4 regions of the Rahnella sp. WP5 genome follow, and region 1 is predicted to be linked to each of the others. Evidence: predicted binding sites of a transcription regulator. Region 1 holds the regulator's gene; each other region holds the start of a gene.
What was found. The regulator Fur, encoded in region 1, represses iron uptake genes when iron is present. The targets are predictions, from matches to a motif close to ATAATAATGAGAACNACTATCAA.

Region 2: the regulator Fur is predicted to act here: its motif matches at 3,658-3,680, upstream of efeU (iron uptake transporter permease EfeU).
Region 3: the regulator Fur is predicted to act here: its motif matches at 1,935-1,957, upstream of feoA (ferrous iron transporter A).
Region 4: the regulator Fur is predicted to act here: its motif matches at 3,432-3,454, upstream of EX31_RS00500 (TonB-dependent receptor domain-containing protein).

What each region holds. Positions count from the first base shown of each region.
Region 1 is NZ_KN050721.1:416,559-421,766, forward strand. It holds gene glnS (glutamine--tRNA ligase) at 1-30, shown strand, start outside; gene EX31_RS23280 (chitoporin ChiP) at 509-1,879, shown strand; gene chiQ (ChiQ/YbfN family lipoprotein) at 1,893-2,228, shown strand; gene fur (ferric iron uptake transcriptional regulator) at 2,357-2,812, opposite strand; gene fldA (flavodoxin FldA) at 3,125-3,652, opposite strand; gene EX31_RS23300 (methyl-accepting chemotaxis protein) at 4,074-5,208, shown strand, end outside.
Region 2 is NZ_JQJR01000010.1:86,943-92,150, reverse strand. It holds gene putA (trifunctional transcriptional regulator/proline dehydrogenase/L-glutamate gamma-semialdehyde dehydrogenase) at 1-1,511, opposite strand, end outside; gene putP (sodium/proline symporter PutP) at 2,022-3,506, shown strand; gene efeU (iron uptake transporter permease EfeU) at 3,754-4,605, shown strand; gene efeO (iron uptake system protein EfeO) at 4,650-5,208, shown strand, end outside.
Region 3 is NZ_JQJR01000007.1:92,922-98,129, reverse strand. It holds gene feoB (Fe(2+) transporter permease subunit FeoB) at 1-1,454, opposite strand, end outside; gene feoA (ferrous iron transporter A) at 1,541-1,765, opposite strand; gene EX31_RS04840 (Tex family protein) at 2,165-4,495, opposite strand; gene greB (transcription elongation factor GreB) at 4,607-5,080, opposite strand.
Region 4 is NZ_JQJR01000005.1:108,818-114,025, forward strand. It holds gene EX31_RS00495 (DUF3313 domain-containing protein) at 1-634, opposite strand, end outside; gene EX31_RS00500 (TonB-dependent receptor domain-containing protein) at 841-3,213, opposite strand; gene EX31_RS00510 (TetR/AcrR family transcriptional regulator) at 3,601-4,212, shown strand; gene EX31_RS00515 (siderophore-interacting protein) at 4,351-5,163, shown strand; gene EX31_RS00520 (PadR family transcriptional regulator) at 5,166-5,208, shown strand, end outside.

The DNA.
Region 1 (5,208 bases):
GATACCTGGGAAAGCAAACCCGTCGCGTAAGCCCTCAGTATGAGGTAACAAAAACGCAGTTCAGGCTGCGTTTTTTTTCGCCTGTTATTCTTGTCAGAGATGCCTTTTGTTTTTCGTCGCGAATTAATGTATTTCCTATGCTTACTTTTAAAACGTTGTGCCACAGCCGTTCATATTGCTGAAACGTTTAAATTGTAAGATGATTTTGTTTAATCATCTGTTTTAATTATGTATTATTGTAGTCCACTGCTTTAATCCTTTCCTGCATACCTCTGTAATACTTTTTCATCTTTATGTGCACTTTGTCATATTTCGATGATTAATGATTAATTACTCATTGATAATTCGTGTCGCGAAAAATACTCTTGATGTTGATTTAACCGGTTACGCCTCTGGCGACCGCTTTTTATACCCGTTTGGGTTTTGCTCGTTTTTTTAGTCAACATGAGGAATCTCTATGCACAAGCACCGTAACAGGGGCAGGGGATCGGCTTACCTGAAACCTGCCATGTATTCTCTCGCCGGCACCTTACTGGGTGGCGGAATGATGTTTTCACAAGAGACCAAAGCAGCCGGTTTTATTGATGATTCCACACTGACCGGCGGTGTGTACTACTGGCAGCGTGAACGTGACCGCAAGGACATGGATCCGGCGAGTGACCACTACAAAGACTATACAACCAACCTTTCGCATTCTACCGCTAACCTGAACCTCGATTTTTCTTCCGGCTATGCCTGGGACATGTTTGGTATTGATATCGCAGCCTTTACGGCGATTGAAATGGCCGAGAGCAGCGAGAGCGGCCATCCCAACGAAATCGCCTTTTCCAACAGCAACCGCGCCTACGACGAAGATTACTCCGGGGATAAAAGTGGGGTCAGTCTTTATAAGGCAGCCGGTAAATTCAAATACGGCGGATTCTGGGGGCACGCAGGGTATATTCAGCCTACCGGACAGACGCTGATCGCACCGCACTGGAGCTTTATGCCGGGTACGTATCGCGGTGCGGAAGCCGGTTATAAACACGATTTCGGTGACCCGGGTGAACTGAGTTTCTCCTATATGTGGGCTGATGAATATAAATCGCCGTGGCATCTGGAAATGGATGATTTCCGCCAGAATGACAAGAAAACCGGCGTTTCTTATATTCATTCGCTCGGTGCGAAATATGATTTTAAAAATGACTTCGTACTGGAAGGCGCATTTGGCCAGGCTGAAAGTTATGTCGATCAGTATTTTGCTAAAGCCTCGTACAAAATGGATCTGCTGGGCAATCCGCTGACCACCAGCTATCAGTTCTATGGCGCAGAAGACCGCATCAGTGACAAGAATGATCCGAACAGTCTGTATGACGGTCTGGCATGGTTGCAGGCACTGACCTTCGGCTATACCACCGGGCAGTTTAACTGGCGTCTGGAAGGGACGATGGTGAAAGCGGAAGGGAATCAGGGTTACTTCCTGCAACGTATGACCCCGACCTATTCCTCTTCAAACGGTCGTCTTGATGTGTGGTGGGACAACCGTTCTGACTTCAACGCCAACGGTGAGAAAGCCGTGTATGCCGGCGTGCTTTATGATCTGGCGAAATGGGATTTACCGGGCTTAGCGGTCGGTGGTTCGTACGTCTATGCGTGGGATGCCAAACCGAGCACCAACGCCGCTTACGACCAGAGCCAGCGCCTGAAAGAAAGCGCCTGGAGTCTGGATGCGCTGTACACCATTCAGGAAGGTCGCGCGAAAGGGACGTTGTTCAAACTGCATTACACCCAGTACGACAACCACTCTGATCTTCCTAGCTGGAGTGGCGGGTACGGCAACATATTCCAGGATGAAAAAGACGTGAAATTCATTGTCATTGCTCCATTCACTATTTTCTGAGGTCGTTATGTCGATGAATAAATTACTGATGATTGTGATGTCGTCCGTGCTTCTGGCTGGTTGTGCACCTACCGCCGATCAGGCACAAATATCCCAAACGCGGGAAGATTACCGTGCCTGTATCAATACGTCAGAAGGCAATCCGGACAAACTGGCATCCTGCGAGGTGTTACTGAATAAACTGAAACAGGAAAAAGCCCACCAGCAATTTGCAGAACAGGAGACGGTGCGCGTGGTGGATTACCAGCGATGTCTGACGGCGCGTAAAACTGGCGACGGTCAGGCATATGCTGCTGATTGCGGGAAAATATGGCAGGAAATAAAAACGAACAATTCACCTAAGCCGTGAATCTCAGCAGCGAAACATACCCCGGCTTGCCGGGGTTTTTTATGCCTGCTATCCGGGCTTAATCTGCGTCGATATCAGACATAAAAAAACCGCTTTTCAGCGGTTAATTTAGTCAAAGCCTGTGCAGATTACTGCGCAGGTTTATCGTTGTGCAAAGAGTCATCTTCGCGGCAATCGCCTGCTTCACAGTGACCGTACAAATACAGGCTGTGGTTGGTGAGCTTGATACCGTGTTTCTTAGCAATCTCACGCTGACGACCTTCAATATATTCGTCACGGAATTCGATCACACGACCGCAATCCAGACAGATCAGGTGGTCGTGGTGATGTTGCTGGGTCAGTTCGAATACGGACTTGCCGCCTTCGAAGTTATGACGGGTGACAATACCGGCGTCGTCAAACTGGTTCAGAACGCGGTAAACCGTCGCCAGGCCAATTTCTTCACCCATATCAATCAGTTGCTTGTAAAGATCTTCCGCACTAACGTGATGACCTTCCGGCGCTTGCAGCACTTCCAGGATTTTGAGGCGCGGAAGCGTGACTTTTAAGCCGGCTTTCTTCAGTGCGGTGTTGTTGTCAGTCATGCGGATTCAGTCCTGTTACTATGTGCTAATCAAGTTGAGGCATGCAGCCTGTGGCATCGGCGGCACAAAATTATTCGTTTAGTCTCTTCGTTTAACGCAATGTGCCAATTCTCGTCAACGACAGCCTGTTAATAAAGATCACAAATTGCCGGTCACATTTGGAATGCAACGACTTGATCAATAGAAAAAACAGAGGAACTCAGTGTACCTTGATACGACCGAAAGTTACAATTTTGTAGCAGTTAAATTGTTAATTTCAGTAATAGTTTGGCCCTTCAATTGTAGAATAAATCCTCAGGGCCAACAGGGTTTTTAGCCAATAATTTCAGAAAGGCTAAGTTCTTCTGTGATCTGTTTCACCCAGGCATCAACACGTTCGCTGGTCAGTTCGGGCTGACGATCTTCGTCAATTGCCAGTCCTATGAAGTGCTTATCATCCGCCAGGCCTTTAGATGCTTCAAAGTGGTAACCTTCGGTAGGCCAATGTCCGACAATCACTGCGCCGCGTGGCTCAATGATATCGCGCACGGTGCCCAGCGCATCGCAGAAATATTCGGCGTAGTCTTCCTGGTCACCGCAACCAAACAGTGCCACCAGCTTACCTTCGAAATCTATCTCTTCCAGCGTTGGGAAAAAGTCGTCCCAGTCACACTGCGCTTCACCGTAATACCAGGTTGGAATGCCGATAAGCAAAATATCGAATTTTTCCAGATCCTCTTTGCTGCTCTTCGCAATGTCATGCACCTCTGCAACATCTTTACCCAATTGCTTCTGGATCATTTTTGCGATGTTTTCGGTGTTACCTGTATCGGATCCAAAGAAGATACCTACAACGGCCATAAGATTACCTAACCTCTTGTTCTCAATGAAGTGCTCTGCAACGCAGGCAATAATAATGCAGATGATAGCAAACTCGTGCGGCGGAGAATATGCTTCTGCTCGCCTTCTTAACTGGGAAATAAGTTTATCGGGCAATATTTTTAAGTGTTATCGCCTTTGTGTGCTTTCACCTGCGGCGAATTAACCTCAGGGTTAATAAGGTCAAAAGCAAGTTTGAGAAATAAGTTGTCACAATACTAAATTTCGAGAACATTCCGCCGATAGATGATTCGGGAGCAATCTCAACATAATAAAGAAATCGATGCCCGGAGAGGTGTTCAAACATGTCCTGGGGCACTTGCCTGCTGGTTACCTGTCTTGATTCTCCGCATCCCCGTCAATCCTCAGGCCAGAAACAGACATGTTTCGAGAGAGGCATATCGTGCAGTTTTTAAAAAATATCACCATCAGGGCCGCTTTATTAACCATTCTTGGCATCTTTTGCGTCATGTGGGCAGGTGTTTCCCTTTACACCGTCACCTCACTGGACACACTGACCCAAAATACCAAAAATAGTACCGAGCTGGTCAACAATATGGCGCTGATCAATAAAGGAAATGATCAGTATTTTCGTACCGTGACGCGCCTGAGCCGCGCCGTGGCACAGCTTCAGGCCGATCCGTCAAAAGGTCCGGAAATTTTTGATACCGCCAAACAATCACTCAGTGGGCTGACGCAGGCTCTGGCCAGTTTTAAAGCGGCACCGCATCCGGGGCTGGAAGATTCCTCCGTGCAGGAATTAATCACCAGTTGGGAAAATCTGATCACGCAGGGCGTCACGCCATTGTTCGACGCAGCCCGCAGCAAAAATACGGAGTCCTATAACCAGCTAGCCAATTCCACCGTACCTGCACTGAGCCGCAGCTTTGGCTCATCGATGGAGAAAGTCAGCGGTCAGATCGCTGTCGATTTTGATGCGGCACAACGGCAATCCACCCATCTGACGTCATTTAGCAAAGTGATTCTGCTGACGGCATTTGGTATCGGGCTGGTGATTTTATTGCTGACTGACCGTTATCTGGTGATGGCGCTGGTGAAGCCGCTGGATAAAATCCGCGGTCACTTCGCGGTGATCGCCAGCGGCGATCTGACGTTTTATCTGGAAGAATTCGGTAAAAACTGCGCCGGTAAGCTGATTCCGTTGCTGAACGAGATGCAGTTGAGCCTGGTCAATACCGTTCAGACCATCCGCAACTGCACCAATCACATCTATCAGGGCGCGTCAGAAATTTCAGCCGGGAACAACGATTTGTCTTCCCGTACGGAAGAACAGGCGTCGGCGCTGGAAGAAACCGCTGCCAGCATGGAAGAACTGACGGCTACCGTTAAACACAATGCCGATAACGCGCATCACGCCAGCCAGCTGGTGATGGAGGCTTCCACCACCGCGCAGAAGGGCGGCAACATCGTGGCAGACGTGGTCAGCACCATGAAAGATATCTCCGGCAGCTCGAAGAAAATTGCTGAAATCACTTCTGTGATTAACAGCATCGCTTTCCAGACCAACATTCTGGCGC
Region 2 (5,208 bases), on a different contig from region 1:
TAGTTATTACCGGCCAGTTGATAAATCGCCGCCACGGTGTGGGCGTTATGCGTCGCGAACTGCGGATAAATCAGGTTCGGCACGGCCAGCAGTTTACGGGCGCAGGCCAGATAGGAGACATCGGTGTAAACCTTGCGGGTATAAACCGGATAATCTTCCAGACCGTCCATTTGTGCGCGCTTAATTTCGCTGTCCCAGTACGCACCTTTCACCAGACGAACCATCAGACGGCGGCGGCTGCGCTGAGCCAGACTGGTCAGGTAATCAATCACCATCGGGCAGCGTTTCTGATACGCCTGAATCACGAAGCCGATGCCGTTCCAGCCCGCCAGTTCCGGTTCGAAGCAGAGTTTTTCCAGCAAATCGAGAGAGATTTCCAGGCGGTCAGCTTCTTCGGCATCGATGTTGATACCGATGTCGTAACTGCGTGCCAGCAAGGTCAGTGAAAGCAGGCGCGGATACAACTCTTCCATTACACGCTCATATTGCGCACGGCTGTAACGCGGATGCAGGGCGGAAAGCTTGATGGAAATGCCGGGGCCTTCATAAATGCCGCGACCATTGGAGGCTTTGCCGATGGCATTGATCGCCTGCTGATAGGACTGCAAATAGGCCTGCGCGTCTTTCGCGGTGAGCGCGGCTTCACCCAGCATGTCGTAGGAATAGCGGAAACCTTTTTCTTCATGTTTGCGGGCATTGGCCAGCGCTTCGGCGATGGTTTCGCCGGTCACGAATTGCTCTCCCATCAGGCGCATTGCCATGTCCACACCTTTACGGATTAGCGGTTCGCCGCTTTTGCCGATAATGCGGTTCAGCGATTTTGACAGACTCGCTTCATTATGCGTCGCCACCAGCTTGCCGGTGAACAGCAAACCCCAGGTCGCGGCGTTAACGAACAGCGACGGGCTGCGGCCCAGATGCGAATGCCAGTTACCGTTGCTGATTTTGTCGCGGATTAACGCATCGCGGGTCGGTTTGTCGGGAATACGCAGCAGCGCTTCCGCCAGACACATCAGCGCCACGCCTTCCTGAGAAGACAGAGAGAACTCCTGCAGCAGGCTTTGCACCATACCGGCGCGGCCGTTTGCACTCTTTTGGTTCCTGAGTCTGGTGGCAATGTCAGCAGCCAGTTTCAGCGCAGCATCATTGAGCGGGGCAGGCAAACGCGCCTGTTCAAGCAGCATCGACACGGCTTCAGGTTCAGGGCGGCGATAGGCGGCAGTGATGGCAGAACGGCTGACTGACTGTGGCAGGATCTGCTCGGCGAAATCTAGGAACGGCTGATGGGCTTCCTGAACCAGTTGCACAGCGACATCTTCCATACCTTCAGGCGCAGCGCCATTCAGCGCCGGAATTTCCGGCAGTGTATCGCCATTTTCCAGTCGTTCCAGATAGGAAAATATCGCTTGTTTGATCAGCCAGTGCGGCGTGCGATCAATTTTGTGAGCCGCTTCTTTCAGCCTGTCGCGTGTACCTTCATCCAGCTTCACGCCCATCGTCGTCATACCCATGCGCAAACACTCCATATAAAAAATTTCAGGTGAATTCGTTATTTTATGCTGAGCAATATCTTCTATGTTGCAACCTTGTGCAACCCTGTTAATGCATGAAGTATGCCTGTTGTGATTTGTCTGGCATTTTTAACAATAAAATAACGGCATGGATCTTGCCTGCATTCTCCTGACGGGAATGTCAAAGGTTGCATCAGGTGCAACTTTTGTCAGTGCAAAGTACAACCGGTATTGCGGATAACTGTGATGGAGCGTGAATTTTGTGTATTTGAAATGTTAAAAATATTGAAAAGTGGATCAGGCTAAACCAGTATCCGGCCCGACAGTAATTTTGAACAAAAACCACACAGAGTCAGTGACTACGTAAAAAATATGGAGAGTCTTGCTGCAACCTTACAGGGTTTCAGCCATCATCTCGCCCCGGCAGGTTTTTAGCGGCACTTCTGGTGGAGTGCTTCAGGACAGACAGCTGCCGGACAACATCGCAAAAAATAAGAAGTGGAGAATGGAATGACAATGAACACACCGATGCTGGTGACGTTTTGTGTTTATATTTTCGGGATGATTTTTATTGGGCTCATCGCGTATCTACGAACCAAAAACTTTGATGATTATATTCTGGGCGGACGCAGTTTAGGCAGCGTGGTGACGGCGCTTTCAGCCGGTGCTTCTGACATGAGCGGCTGGCTGTTAATGGGATTACCGGGGGCGATTTTTATTTCCGGGATTTCGGAAAGCTGGATCGCCATTGGCCTGACCATCGGCGCGTACCTGAACTGGAAACTGGTGGCAGGGCGGCTGCGTGTGCACACTGAAGCCAACAATAATGCGCTGACACTGCCGGATTACTTTACCCATCGTTTTGAAGATTCCAGCAAGCTGCTGCGCATTATCTCCGCGATTGTGATTTTGGTGTTCTTCACCATTTATTGTGCCTCCGGCATCGTGGCCGGTGCACGTCTGTTTGAAAGCACCTTCGGCATGACGTACCAGACTGCACTTTGGGCTGGTGCGGCGGCGACCATCATTTATACCTTTATCGGCGGTTTTCTGGCAGTCAGCTGGACTGATACCGTGCAGGCCAGCCTGATGATTTTCGCGCTGATCCTGACACCGGTTATCGTCATCCTCGCAGTTGGCGGTATTGATACCTCGATGATGGTAATCAATGCCAAAAACCCTGAATACACCGATATGTTCAAGGGCATGAATCTGGTGGCGATTTTGTCATTGCTGGGCTGGGGGCTGGGCTATTTTGGTCAGCCGCATATTCTGGCGCGCTTCATGGCGGCCGATTCTCACCGAACTATCCGCAGCGCGCGCCGTATCAGCATGACATGGATGATTTTGTGTCTGGCGGGCACCATTGCCGTAGGATTCTTCGGGATTGCTTACTTCAGCAATAATCCGGGCGAAGCGGGCAACGTGACGCAAAACGGTGAGCGCGTGTTCATCGAACTGACGAAAATTCTGTTTAATCCCTGGATTGCCGGTATTTTGCTGTCCGCTATTCTGGCGGCGGTGATGAGTACCCTGAGCTGTCAGTTGCTGGTGTGTTCAAGCGCCATTACCGAAGATTTGTATAAAGCCTTCCTGCGCAAAGACGCAAGCCAGCGCGAACTGGTGTGGGTAGGGCGTGCGATGGTGCTGGTTGTCGCGCTGGTCGCGATTGCGCTGGCCGCCAATCCGGAAAACCGTGTTCTCGGTTTAGTCAGTTATGCATGGGCCGGTTTTGGCGCAGCATTCGGCCCGGTGATCCTGATTTCCGTGATGTGGAAACGTATGACACGTAACGGTGCACTGGCAGGCATGATCGTCGGTGCCGTGACAGTGATCCTGTGGAAACAATACGGCTGGGCCGAACTGTATGAAATCATTCCCGGTTTTATTTTCGCGTCACTGGCTATCTGGATTGTCAGCCTGGCGGGGCGTAAACCTTCCGCCGCCGTGGAACAGCGCTTCACTGTTGCGGAAGCGGAATATAATACTATTTAACGGTATTTTACTTTTATGACACTCAGACCGGGGGCATTCAGCCCCCGGTTTTCAGCATTTTCCGCCGGATAAACCCCCTGACCTGATTTTTCCTGTCTATTTACCGATCACGCTTCAAAAAAAGGATCGGTTACCTCTTGTATTTCTTTTGGCAAGAATGATAATCACTATCGTTTCTTTTTACTTTTCTTTACAGAGACCTTACACATTCTGTTGTTCGTCAGAATTCAGGGCTCGGGAGCTCGTCATGTTCGTTCCGTTTCTCATTATGTTTCGCGAAGGGCTGGAAGCTGCACTGATCGTCAGCCTGATTGCCAGCTATCTCAAACGGACGCAACGCGGGCAGTGGCTCGGTGTGGTCTGGATTGGCGTTTTCATCGCTGCCGCACTCTGTCTGGCGCTCGGTCTTTTCATCAATGCCACGACCGGTGAGTTTCCACAAAAACAGCAGGAGCTGTTTGAAGGTATTGTCGCCGTCGTTGCGGTGTGCATCCTGACTTACATGGTGTTCTGGATGCGCAAAGTGTCGCGTTCTATCAAAGTGCATCTGGAAGGGGCGATTGATCATGCGCTGAATTCCGGCCGCGGTCAGGGCTGGGCACTGGTCGCGATGGTGTTTTTTGCGGTAGCGCGTGAAGGTCTGGAATCGGTGTTTTTCCTGCTGGCGGCCTTCCAGCAGGACGTCGGCATCGAAGCGCCGATCGGCGCAGTGCTCGGGCTTGGCGCGGCCATCGTGCTGGGTTTCCTGATTTACTACGGCGGGGTGAAGCTGCATCTGGCGAAGTTCTTCAAATGGACCAGCCTGTTCATTCTGTTTGTCGCCGCCGGGCTGGCTGCGGGGGCTATTCGCGCTTTCCACGAAGCCGGATTGTGGAACCGTATGCAGGATATTGCTTTTGATCTGAGCGGCACATTATCCACGCACTCTTTATTCGGCACGTTGCTGGAAGGGATGTTTGGCTATCAGGAAGCCCCGACGGTCAGTGAGGTCGCGGTGTACTTCCTGTATCTGATCCCTGCGCTGTTCCTGTTCTTTATGCCACAAGGTAAATCGCCTGTGGCCGCGCCGGCCTCTGCCGGGCAAAAAACACGACGTTGATCCTTAAACCTTTCCATCATCTTGCCTTTGTCACGGAGTTGTACATGACACATTTTCGCCGTAAAGCTTTACAGATTGCACTGTTATCCCTGCCGGCTTTTGCGCTGAGCGCCAACGTGCTGGCTGCTGATGTTCGTCAGGTCAAAATTGCTGTTAACGACAAACAATGTGAACCGATGGCGCTGACCGTGCCCGCCGGTAAAACCCAGTTTGTTATCCATAACAACAGTCAGAAAAACCTGGAATGGGAAATTTTGAAAGGCGTGATGGTGGTGGAAGAACGTGAAAACGTGGCACCGGGTTTCACGCAGAAAATGACGGCTAACCTTGAACCGGGCGAATACGACATGACCTGTGGCTTGCTGAGCAATCCGAAAGGCAAACTGACTGTCACCGCCGAGGGGACAGCCGCTTCCGGTAAGCCTGACGCCATGGCGCTGGTTGGCCCGATTGCAGAATACAAAGTCTATGTGACGCAGCAGGTCGCTGAACTGGTGGCGCATACCAAAGCCTTTACCGACGCAGTGAAGAAGGGTGATCTGGCGAAGGCACAATCCCTTTACGCGTCAACCCGTGTTTACTATGAGCGCATCGAACCGATTG
Region 3 (5,208 bases), on a different contig from region 1:
GGCGAGGCTTCGCCGCGCATTATGGTGTATTTCAGCAGCAGTCCGGTCAGGATAGCGACCACGATGCCCAACAGATACAGCGAGAACACCACGGATGCGCCGTCCTGCCCGAAAAAGGCCGCAGAGAACACCGCAAAAATCGCCAGACGTGCGCCGCATGACATGAACGGCGCCATCATCACGGTGATCAGCCTTTCACGCGGCGCATCCAGCGTGCGGGCACCCATAATAGACGGCACGTTACAGCCGAAACCGACAATCAGTGGCACGAAGGATTTACCCGGCAGGCCGAGCGACTGCATCAGCCTGTCCATGACGAACGCGGCACGCGCCATATAACCGGAGTCTTCAAGGAACGACAGGAACAGATACATCATGCCGATTTGTGGCACCAGCGGCAGCACGGTATTGATACCGCCACCCAGCCCCTGTGCCAGAAAAATGGTCAGCCATTGCGGGAAATGCAGGGTAAAGCCAATCCACTGCATGCCCTGAATGAAAATCGCAGCGGAGCCGATATCGAAAATCGGCTGCAACGCACCACCGATGTTGATGGCCAGCACGAACATCAGATACATCACCAGCAGGAAAATCGGTACGCCCAGAAAGCGGTTGAGGATCACGCGATCGAGCACCTGCGTCAGTTTATTCGGCGCCGTAAGGTGGGAGTTGCTGATCTCTGCGCAAAGCGCCGCGATGCTCTGATAACGCGCATCGGCGATCAGCAGTGCCGGATCGTCCAGTTTCTGCTCAGCCAGCCGTGCTCTCACCTGCGGCAATAATGCCTGTGCGTTGCCTGCGTGCGTCTGGCTATAAATATCCCCTTCAAGAATTTGCAGTGCCAGCCAGCGGCGTTGTTGCAGCGCCATGGCTGGCGGCATTTCGGCGGCCAGGACATCGACTTCCTGTTGTAAAACCGGATGATATTGCACACGTTCCAGCACAGCCACTTGTGGCAATTCGTCGATGGCGGCTTTCAGTTCTTTGATGCCGCTGGCACGGGTAGAAACCAGCGCCACCACCGGGCAACCCAGACGAGCAGACAGCGCAGGGATATCAATATTGATGTTCTGGATTTTGGCGATATCCAGCATGTTCAGCGCCACGATGCATGGCACGCCCAGTTCCAGCAGTTGCAGTGTCAGGTATAAATTGCGCTCGAGGTTTGAGGCATCGACGACGTTGATCATCAGATCCGCGTCGCCGCTCAGAATGTAATGGCAGGCAATTTGTTCATCGAGCGAAGTTTGCTCGGAAATGGTGGTCAGGGAATAGGTACCCGGTAAATCCACCAGCGTAATCTGGTGCGCTGCGGTGGCAAACTGACCTTCTTTGCGCTCGACGGTCACGCCGGCCCAGTTACCGACACGCTGGCGTGAACCGGTTAACTGATTGAAAAGCGTGGTCTTACCTGAGTTTGGGTTACCAATCAGGCCGATCGTTAATGGTTTCATTCGATAAAATCTACGTGTCAGAAAAGGTAAACATGCAAGCCCGGGGCCGCCGCGAAAAATGAACTGTCAAAGGCCTGATGTTGGGATCAGGCCATCAACTCGAGCTGGAGGAGATCGAGGTCTTTTCTGCGGACGACGAGGCTGGTACGGCGGGTTTCGATTTGTACCGGATCACCCATTGGCGCAACGCGGATAATGTTGAAAAATGACCCCGGTAACATCCCGAGTGACAACAGTTTCTGCCGGTAAGCCGGGCTGATTTCGTGTGAAAAGCCGGTAATTTTATAAGCACGTTTTGATTGAAGTTGCATAGTTCCTCGCGAAGCATTCAGGCATTTTTGGGGGCAGCGTGACAAAGGTTACGCCGCGCTTCCGTGCCCGGTGATCTCACTTAACTGCGAAATATTGCTCAGAAATTGTCCATGGTGCGAAATTGTCAGCCTGTGGCTGACGGCGTATTGAATACGCAAAGAAGTACAAACGAGAATAGTTATCATAATTAGTACGCGTGTGGAGACAAAAGAAAAGAGGGGGTGCCTCTTCACGGGAATCTCCACCGCGTCGCTATCGTATGCCTGCCGGATGGCCGATTTATTGATTTACCTCAGTGATTGATTCATTAAGACAGAGTTTAAAAAGTGTCGAAAAAAGATACATAAAAAAAGCCGCTGGATATCAGCGGCTTTGGTGTGGCGGGGAAAAACGAAGAATTAACGTTTTTTGCCGAGCGCGGCGGCCAGAGCATCGGCCATCGCGTTATTGCCTGCTGGCGCGGCATTGCGGCCCGACGGTTTGTTTGGCGCGTGGCGTTTCTGATTGTCTCGTGAATCTGACGCTGGCGCGGAAGAACGGCGCGCGGGTGCTTCGCCCGGTTGCTCGTCCAGTCGCATGGTCAGCGCGATACGTTTGCGTTGCAGATCGACTTCCATCACTTTGACTTTGACGATGTCGCCCGCTTTCACCACCGTGTGGGGATCTTCGACGAATTTGTTCGCCAGTGACGAGATGTGAACCAGGCCGTCCTGATGGACACCAATATCGACGAACGCACCAAAGTTGGTGACGTTAGTAACAGAGCCTTCGAGGATCATGCCCGGCATCAGGTCGTTCATGGTTTCCACGCCCTCGGCAAAGGTCGCGGTTTTAAACTCTGGACGCGGATCGTGCCCCGGTTTTTCCAGCTCTTTGATAATGTCGGTGACCGTCGGCACACCGAACTGCTCATCGGTGAATTCGCTGGCTTTCAGGCCGCGCAACACATTGGAATCGCCCATCAGTTCTTTCAGCGCCAGCTGTGTCGCCGCCAGAATGCGTTCCACTACCGGATAGGTTTCCGGGTGAACTGTCGAGGCATCAAGCGGGTTGTCGCCGTGGTTGATACGCAGGAAGCCCGCGCATTGCTCAAAGGCTTTTGGCCCCAGACGGCTGACTTTCAGCAACTGTTCGCGGTTACGGAACTGACCGTTTTCGTCGCGCCAGTTAACGATATTCTGCGCCATCATGCGTGTCAGACCGGCCACGCGGGTCAGCAGGGGAACGGATGCGGTATTGAGATCAACACCCACGGCGTTCACGCAGTCTTCGACGACGGTATCGAGTTTTTTCGCCAGCTGAGACTGGCTGACGTCGTGCTGATACTGACCAACACCGATGGATTTCGGGTCGATTTTCACCAGTTCAGCCAGCGGATCTTGCAGACGTCGCGCAATGGAAACAGCACCACGAATCGAAACGTCCAGATCCGGGAATTCCAGCGCCGCCAGTTCGGAGGCGGAATACACCGATGCACCAGCTTCACTGACAATCACTTTCTGCGCTTTTACCGCCGGGAACTGTTTTTGCAGCTCAAGGAAGAAGCGCTCGGTCTCGCGGGACGCGGTGCCATTACCGATCGCCACCAGTTCGACATTATGTTTGATGCACAGCGCGGCAACCTGTTGTGCGGCTTTTGCAGCCTGACCGGTGTGGGGATAAACCGTATCGATATCCACCAGTTTGCCGGTGTTATCCACAACGGCGACTTTTACACCGGTACGTAAACCCGGATCGAGACCCATAGTGGCGCGCATACCGGCGGGGGCGGCCATCAGCAAATCGTGCATGTTGCGGGCAAAAACGTTGATCGCTTCATCTTCGGCGCGTTCGCGCACGGTGCCCATCAGCTCGGTTTCGAGGTGCAGCAGCACTTTGATACGCCATGTCCAGTTGACCACGGCACGACGCCAGACGTCAGCAGGCGCGTTGTTCAGGCGCAGGCCCAGATGGTCGATGATCAGTTGTTCGGCATAGCTTTCTTTTGGCGGCTCGTCATGCTGCGGATCGGCATTCAGCGCCAGTTGTAAGATACCTTCGTTGCGGCCGCGGAACATCGCCAGCGCGCGGTGTGAAGGCACCTGAGAAATCGGTTCGTGATGGTCGAAATAGTCGCGGAATTTCGCGCCTTCCTGCTCTTTACCTTCCACCATACGGGACGTCAGATGGGCGTTTTTCCACAGGTAATCGCGGACTTTCGCCAGCAGCGCGGCATCTTCAGCGAAACGCTCCATCAGAATGTAACGTGCGCCATCAAGGGCAGCTTTGGTGTCGGCCACGCCTTTATCGGCATCAATGAATTTTGCGGCAGCAGCGTCCGGCTCGTTTTGCGGATCGTTCCACAGCAATTCGGCCAGCGGCTCCAGACCGGCTTCGATAGCGATTTGTCCGCGGGTGCGGCGCTTGGGTTTGAACGGCAGGTAAAGGTCTTCCAGCTCGGTTTTGCTCAGCGTGGTATTAATGGCTTTTGCCAGGTCGTCGCTGAGTTTGCCCTGTTCCTCGATAGATTTGAGGATGGTCTGGCGGCGGTCTTCCAGCTCCCGCAGATAACCCAGACGGGTGTCCAACTGACGCAGTTGGGTATCGTCCAACCCACCGGTGACTTCCTTACGATACCGCGCAATAAACGGCACGGTATTACCTTCATCCAGCAGACGCACCACGGAAGCAACCTGCTCCGGGCGAACCTGCAATTCACTTGCGATAATGCGGCTCAGTTGATCATTCATAGGTCTGATATCAGTTTTTTTCGTTTAAAAAGCAGGGCACAGTTATACGGTTTGAAGACATAAAATGCCAGTCATCAGGCTGTCCGCCTGCGTGTTTTGAGAGTTAGCTGATCATTTCCCGTAGTCAATCTCATTGACGTACCAGGTCGCGTCGCCAACCGGTGTGGTGACCACCAGACTGTCGCCGACTTCTTTTTTCAACAGCGCGCGCGCCATCGGCGAGTCGATAGAAATGTAGTCTTTACGGCCAAAAATTTCGTCATATCCGACAATGCGGAAACGCTTGATGTCGCCGTCGTCATTTTCGACTTCCACCCAGGCACCAAAGAACACTTTGCCGTCCTGTTGCGGTGAATAATCGACGATGCGCAGCTGTTCCATGCATTTGGTCAGATAGCGGATGCGGCGGTCGATTTCACGCAGCCGTTTCTTATTGTACTGGTAATCGGCATTTTCACTGCGGTCGCCCAGGCTTGCAGCCCAGGTGACCTTTTTGGTCACTTCGGGGCGTTCATCGCGCCACAGGAAATCCAGTTCAGTTTTGAGCTTGTCGTAGCCTTCACGGGTAATCAGTTTCGTCTTCATGTCACCTGTCGCTTTGCGCAAAATCCTCGCGCTATTGTTTCACACAATCGTGTCGCTGGCAGCGCAGAAATCAGCCGGAAATCTCCGGTTGCTGCTACGCTTTATCTGATGGCTTTTTAGGCGAATAA
Region 4 (5,208 bases), on a different contig from region 1:
CGCCTTTATCCAGCCCGGTTTCGGCCGCACTCAGCGCACCCCAGGTCGCGCCAATGTTCAGCGAGTTCGGGTATTGCTTCGCGATATAAGCCTTCAGCAACTGATTGGAGGGGGCGTCATAAATTTCCACCGCATAACTCACGGAGCCGGTGAATGAACCCTGTTTGCCGCGCACTGACTGCACGATGTTGTACGGCCCGCCCATCAGATCAAAGCGGGTGAACGTGCCCAGAAACGCGGTGGTGGTTTGCGCGCCGGTGAGCGTCAGCCGGATACGTAAGGTGCCGGGGGTAATAGCGTTGGTCAGCGGGAAACGCCCGCCGACACGTTTGCCGAACTGCTGCTGCATGTACGCCGCCAGTTGCTGTTTTTGCTCCGCCGTGACGTCATCAAACTGGGCATCCTTGCCCTGATAAATCACCACCGGATCGAGGATCGCGCGGCTGTATTTATTCCAGTCCGTCGGGGTGTTGTAGCTGTATGCGATATGGCCTGAATCGTCCTGGGTATCAGGTTTCATTTGTGGAGAAGAGGTGACCCCGGTGTAGGGCACAGGCTGGGTACTCGCGCACCCGGTGAGAAAACCCAAAGAAATCAAAGCCGCCAGAGAATAGCCGTAAACGGATGCAGACATTTTCCTACCTTTTTAAGAATCGTCACGGGACGTCGGTTTCGGTTTATTTCAAAACCGTACGGTACGGTTCATTTATGGAGTAATAAAATTCCCATGTCAAGAAAATGTACAGGTGGGTTTAGTTTTGAGGAGAAGGTCACAAGGCGTAAAAAAGGCGTCATGTTTGCACATGACGCCTTTGATGTTGTCCGTTCGGGCGTTATCGGTTAGAAATCGACGTTCACGCCCAACTGGAAGCTGCGACCCGGCATCACGGCCAGCGCTTTGTTGTACTCATCCTGATTGGTGGTTTCGGTCAGGGTGCGGCTGCTCAGGTAATCCCAGTATTTGCGGTCGGTGATGTTATAAACGCCACCGCTGAGTTTCACGTTCTTCGCGACTTTCCAGTAGGCCGTTGCATCCACCATACCGTAGCCCGGCACATTCATGTATTCGGTGGTGGAACCCGTGATTGGCGTCCCGGCATTGGTGTAGCTCTGTCGGTTAGTCGCTTCGGCTTTTTTGCCTTTCACGAAGGTGGCGGTCAGGGCGGTGCCGTAGATGCCGGATGGCGCATCCCATGCCACGCCAGCCACAAACTTCATTGGCGGCACGCTGTCGAGGTCAACATATTTGTCGCCATCGTAGCTGGATTTCGATTCACCCTTGGCATAACCCAGTGCGAAGGTGGTGCTCAGGCCATCAACGCTGCTGAACCAGGTACCGTAGTTAATTTTGGTGCTCAGATCGCCACCGTAGATAAAGGCTTCATCGCGGTTTTCGGCCTGATAAATCGTATAAATATTGGAGGGCACGTTGGTGAACATACCCGGACTGCCCGCGCGGGTGTAACGGGTGTTAGCAATGAAGTTTTTGTAGGTGTTATAGAAGAGAGAAGTCTTGAAGGTCACGCCTTCCGTGGCTTCGCCTTTCATGCCCCATTCAAAGTTATTGCTGGTTTCGGTTTTCAGATTAGTGTTACCGATCAGCGCGTACTGACCACGGCCTGCGTAGTTAGAACCGAGGTTCCAGGAGCCGTAAAGCTGGCTGGCATCCGGGAACTGGGCACCGCGCTGGTACTGCAGGTAAGTCATCAGCTTAGGGGTGATGTCATAGGTGAAGGCCAGTGATGGCAGGGCCTGTGTATCGGAGTTGGCTTTACCGTACAGGGTGGAAACCTGATCTTCAGAAACAATGCTGTTGGATAAGTCTGACAGGTTTTCTGCCTTGGTATTCTGATACGCGACACGCACCGCAGGCACCACAGAGAAGTTATGGCCGTCGAGGTCAAACTTAATGGTGTCTTGCAGGAAACCGCCGAGGATATACGTCCGGCTGTTAGCTTCCGGCTGCATGATAGTCGTGAAAGCACTTTGATCCGGGCTTTCGCGGAACGGACGTTCAGTGTTGGACACGCGGCCGTTGATACCGGCACTCAGCTCATGACGACCCAGCGTTTTTAGCCAGCTGGTCTCCGCGCCGTAGGTGTTAACGTCATAGTTTGAGTAGACGTTCATCATCTGCTTACTTTCGTTTGGCAGATAGGTGTTGTCGTGTGCCTGGGTGTACTGGTAATACACTTTCGAGACGATGGCATCCACGTAATCGTTGAATGGCGTCCATTCATCTTTCAGGCTCGCGCCCCAGCGGCGGGTGTTACTTTGCTGTTGTGCGGTACCCAGAATCGCGCTGCCAGCATTGTTCCAGGTATCGTAATGGGTGTGGTTCACTTTCTCGTAGTAATCGAGGGTACCGGTGATTTTATGCGCATCATTCGGCTGCCAGATGACCGACGTCATAATGGCGTCAGAGTGCCAGTTGGCCGGATACGCATCGAGCGTATCGCTGTTGTTGCTGGTTTCCTGGCCGTCGCGGCGGCTGATGGCGATCAGGCCCCGCAGGGTTTCGTCACCGGCGGCAGCGGTGATGCCGTTGTGCCAGGAACGATCCGAAGAATCATAATCAGACTGGTAACCGAAATAGACTTCCTTGCCCGGACGCAGGTAATCGTCGGCAGATTTTGGCAGGAAGGAAACGGCACCACCGATGGAGGTGTTGGCGCGATCGGCTGATGTGGCGCCGGATTCAATATCCACCTGACCGTAAATATACGGGTCGATGTAATCGCGGCCAATACCAAAGGTGTTCAGGCCCGCACGGCTGACGTAGCTGCGCCCGGTAGCGTTTGGCTGCGGTATACCGTCGACGTCAATACCGACGCGGTTGCTTTCCAGTCCACGGATGTTATAGCCGGTATAACCGCTGCGGTCGAAGCCGCTTTTGCCGTTGCCGGAGCCGCCACTCGCGCCGGTCGCGGTGATCAGCGGCTCATAACGCATGATAGTGCCGAAATCATTACCGCCTTTTCGCTGCATTTCTGCCGCCGTGATGGTGGTTTTCGAGCCTGGTTTTTTATCCGGCATCGTTTCGGTGACAGTCATGACTTCTTCATTGTTCTGCGCCAGATCCTGCGCGGTACGCACCGCCGGTTTTTTTTTGATGGCTTCAGAAGATTGCGTATTGCTTGCTGTGAGATCGGTATTGTCTTTAACGGCTTCCGCTGCATTTACGTTAAAGGTGGTGGTGAGAATCGTCCCCATGAAAATGACGTTTTTCACCAAACCCTGCTGTGTAAAGGATTTGAACATTTGTTATAAGTCCTGGACTAATTTTTTTAAGTTCTGCTCGCATTTACTGCCTTTCGACAAATCAGACGCGCTGGTCATCTGCATGCAATTCTTCCGTGAAAAGGCCATTATCCTTATAAAATATGGGTTTATTTAACATCCGCACCCATTTCGGCTTCGTGAGAATGATAATGATACTGATAATTGTTATCAACAAAATGATAAAAAAAATGTAATTCTTAACGAAATCTTTGCAATTCGTCTTTCGAAACGGGCCAGGGGGGCGCGGCTTTACAAGCCGGAAAGGCATGGTTAGAGTGGGTACAAATAGAAACTGTACCGTACAGTTAAGGAGTGAAAATGAAAGTACGTACCGAGGCCAGAAGGGATGCGATTGTGGATGCCGCGGCGGAATTATTTCAGGAGTGCGGCTACGAGCGTGCTTCGATGAACGAGCTTGCCCGGCGGCTTGGCGGATCAAAAGCCACACTTTACAATTACTTTTCCTCCAAAGAATCGCTGCTGGTGGCGGTGGTTAAAGCCTACGCCACCGGGCATCTTTCCGATGCCGTTGACGGGCTTTCCGCCCCCTTGCCTGATCTGCCGCTTGAAACGGTGCTGACCCGTTTTGGTGAAAGAATGTTGCTGGTGCTGACCAACGACGGTACCGCGCTGGCGGTATACCGGATGGTGATTGCCGAAGCCGGGCGTTCTGACATCGGTATGTTGTTTCACGATGCCGGTCCGGGTGAAGCCATCGAATCACTGGCGGCATTTTTAGCGCTGGCGATGCAAAAAGGGCAACTCGGCAATGCCGATGCCGATTTGCGCGCCCGCCAGTTTCTGGCGCTGGTGACGGCGCAAACCAATATGCGTTTGTACCAGAGCGACCCTGCGCCACTGGACGTCATCGAGATCAAGCAACTGGTGAAAAACGCCGTCGAGATGTTCCTGTACGGCGCCGTGCGCTAGCCATTCTTCCTCCGGCCACTGCAATCCGAAGCCATCCACCGCGATGGCTTTTTTGTTTTTCCTTACACTTTCCGGGATTGCGGAAAACATGACTAAGATATATCTTTCAGCAAACCTTACCGCAAAAGAGAGAACGTGATGGCACAACATCGCACTGAAACCCCTGCCGCAAATCTGCCGGTTCGTGTCAAAAACGAACTGGTTTTCCGTCATATCACGGTAAAAAGCAGTGAAACGATTTCCGGCTGTTTTAAACGCATTGTATTAAACGGCGACGAACTGAGCGGGTTTACGTCACGCGGCTTCGATGACCACATCAAACTGTTTTTCCCGGCGAATCCGGGGGATGTCATTACACCACCCACTGCAACCGAAGAAGGGATCGTGTGGGGCGAAGGGCCGCGTCCGCTGAACCGCGAATACACGCCGCTGCATTACGATGCACAGACCAGCGAACTGACGCTGGATTTCTATATTCACGACGGGGGTGTCGCCAGCGAATGGGCGGCGGGTGCGAAACCGGGCGATAAACTGATCATCGGCGGGCCACGTGGTTCACTGATCATCCCGACTACCTATAAATGGCAGTTGTATGTCTGTGATGAAACCGGCCTTCCGGCGGTGAAACGCCGTCTGCGCGAGCTGAAACAGGCGGCGTCTGACGCCAAAATCACCGTGCTGGTGAAAGTGAAAGACGTGAGTTGCATCAGCTATTTAGATGATGAACAAGACTTCAACATAGAATGGATTGTCAGCGACGGGCACAACGGATATCAGGAAGATGACGCGGCAGTTAAAAAACTGAAAAGCCTGCCGCTGCCGGAAAGTGATTACTACATCTGGGTCACCGGTGAAGGGAAATTCGCCAAAGGGCTGAATGATTATTTCGTGGAAACCCGTGGATTAGATGCGAACCTGGTGCGTTGTGTGGCCTATTGGCATAATAAATAACGATGATGAATCATAAACACCGCCGCGAAAGAATGTTCGAAACGG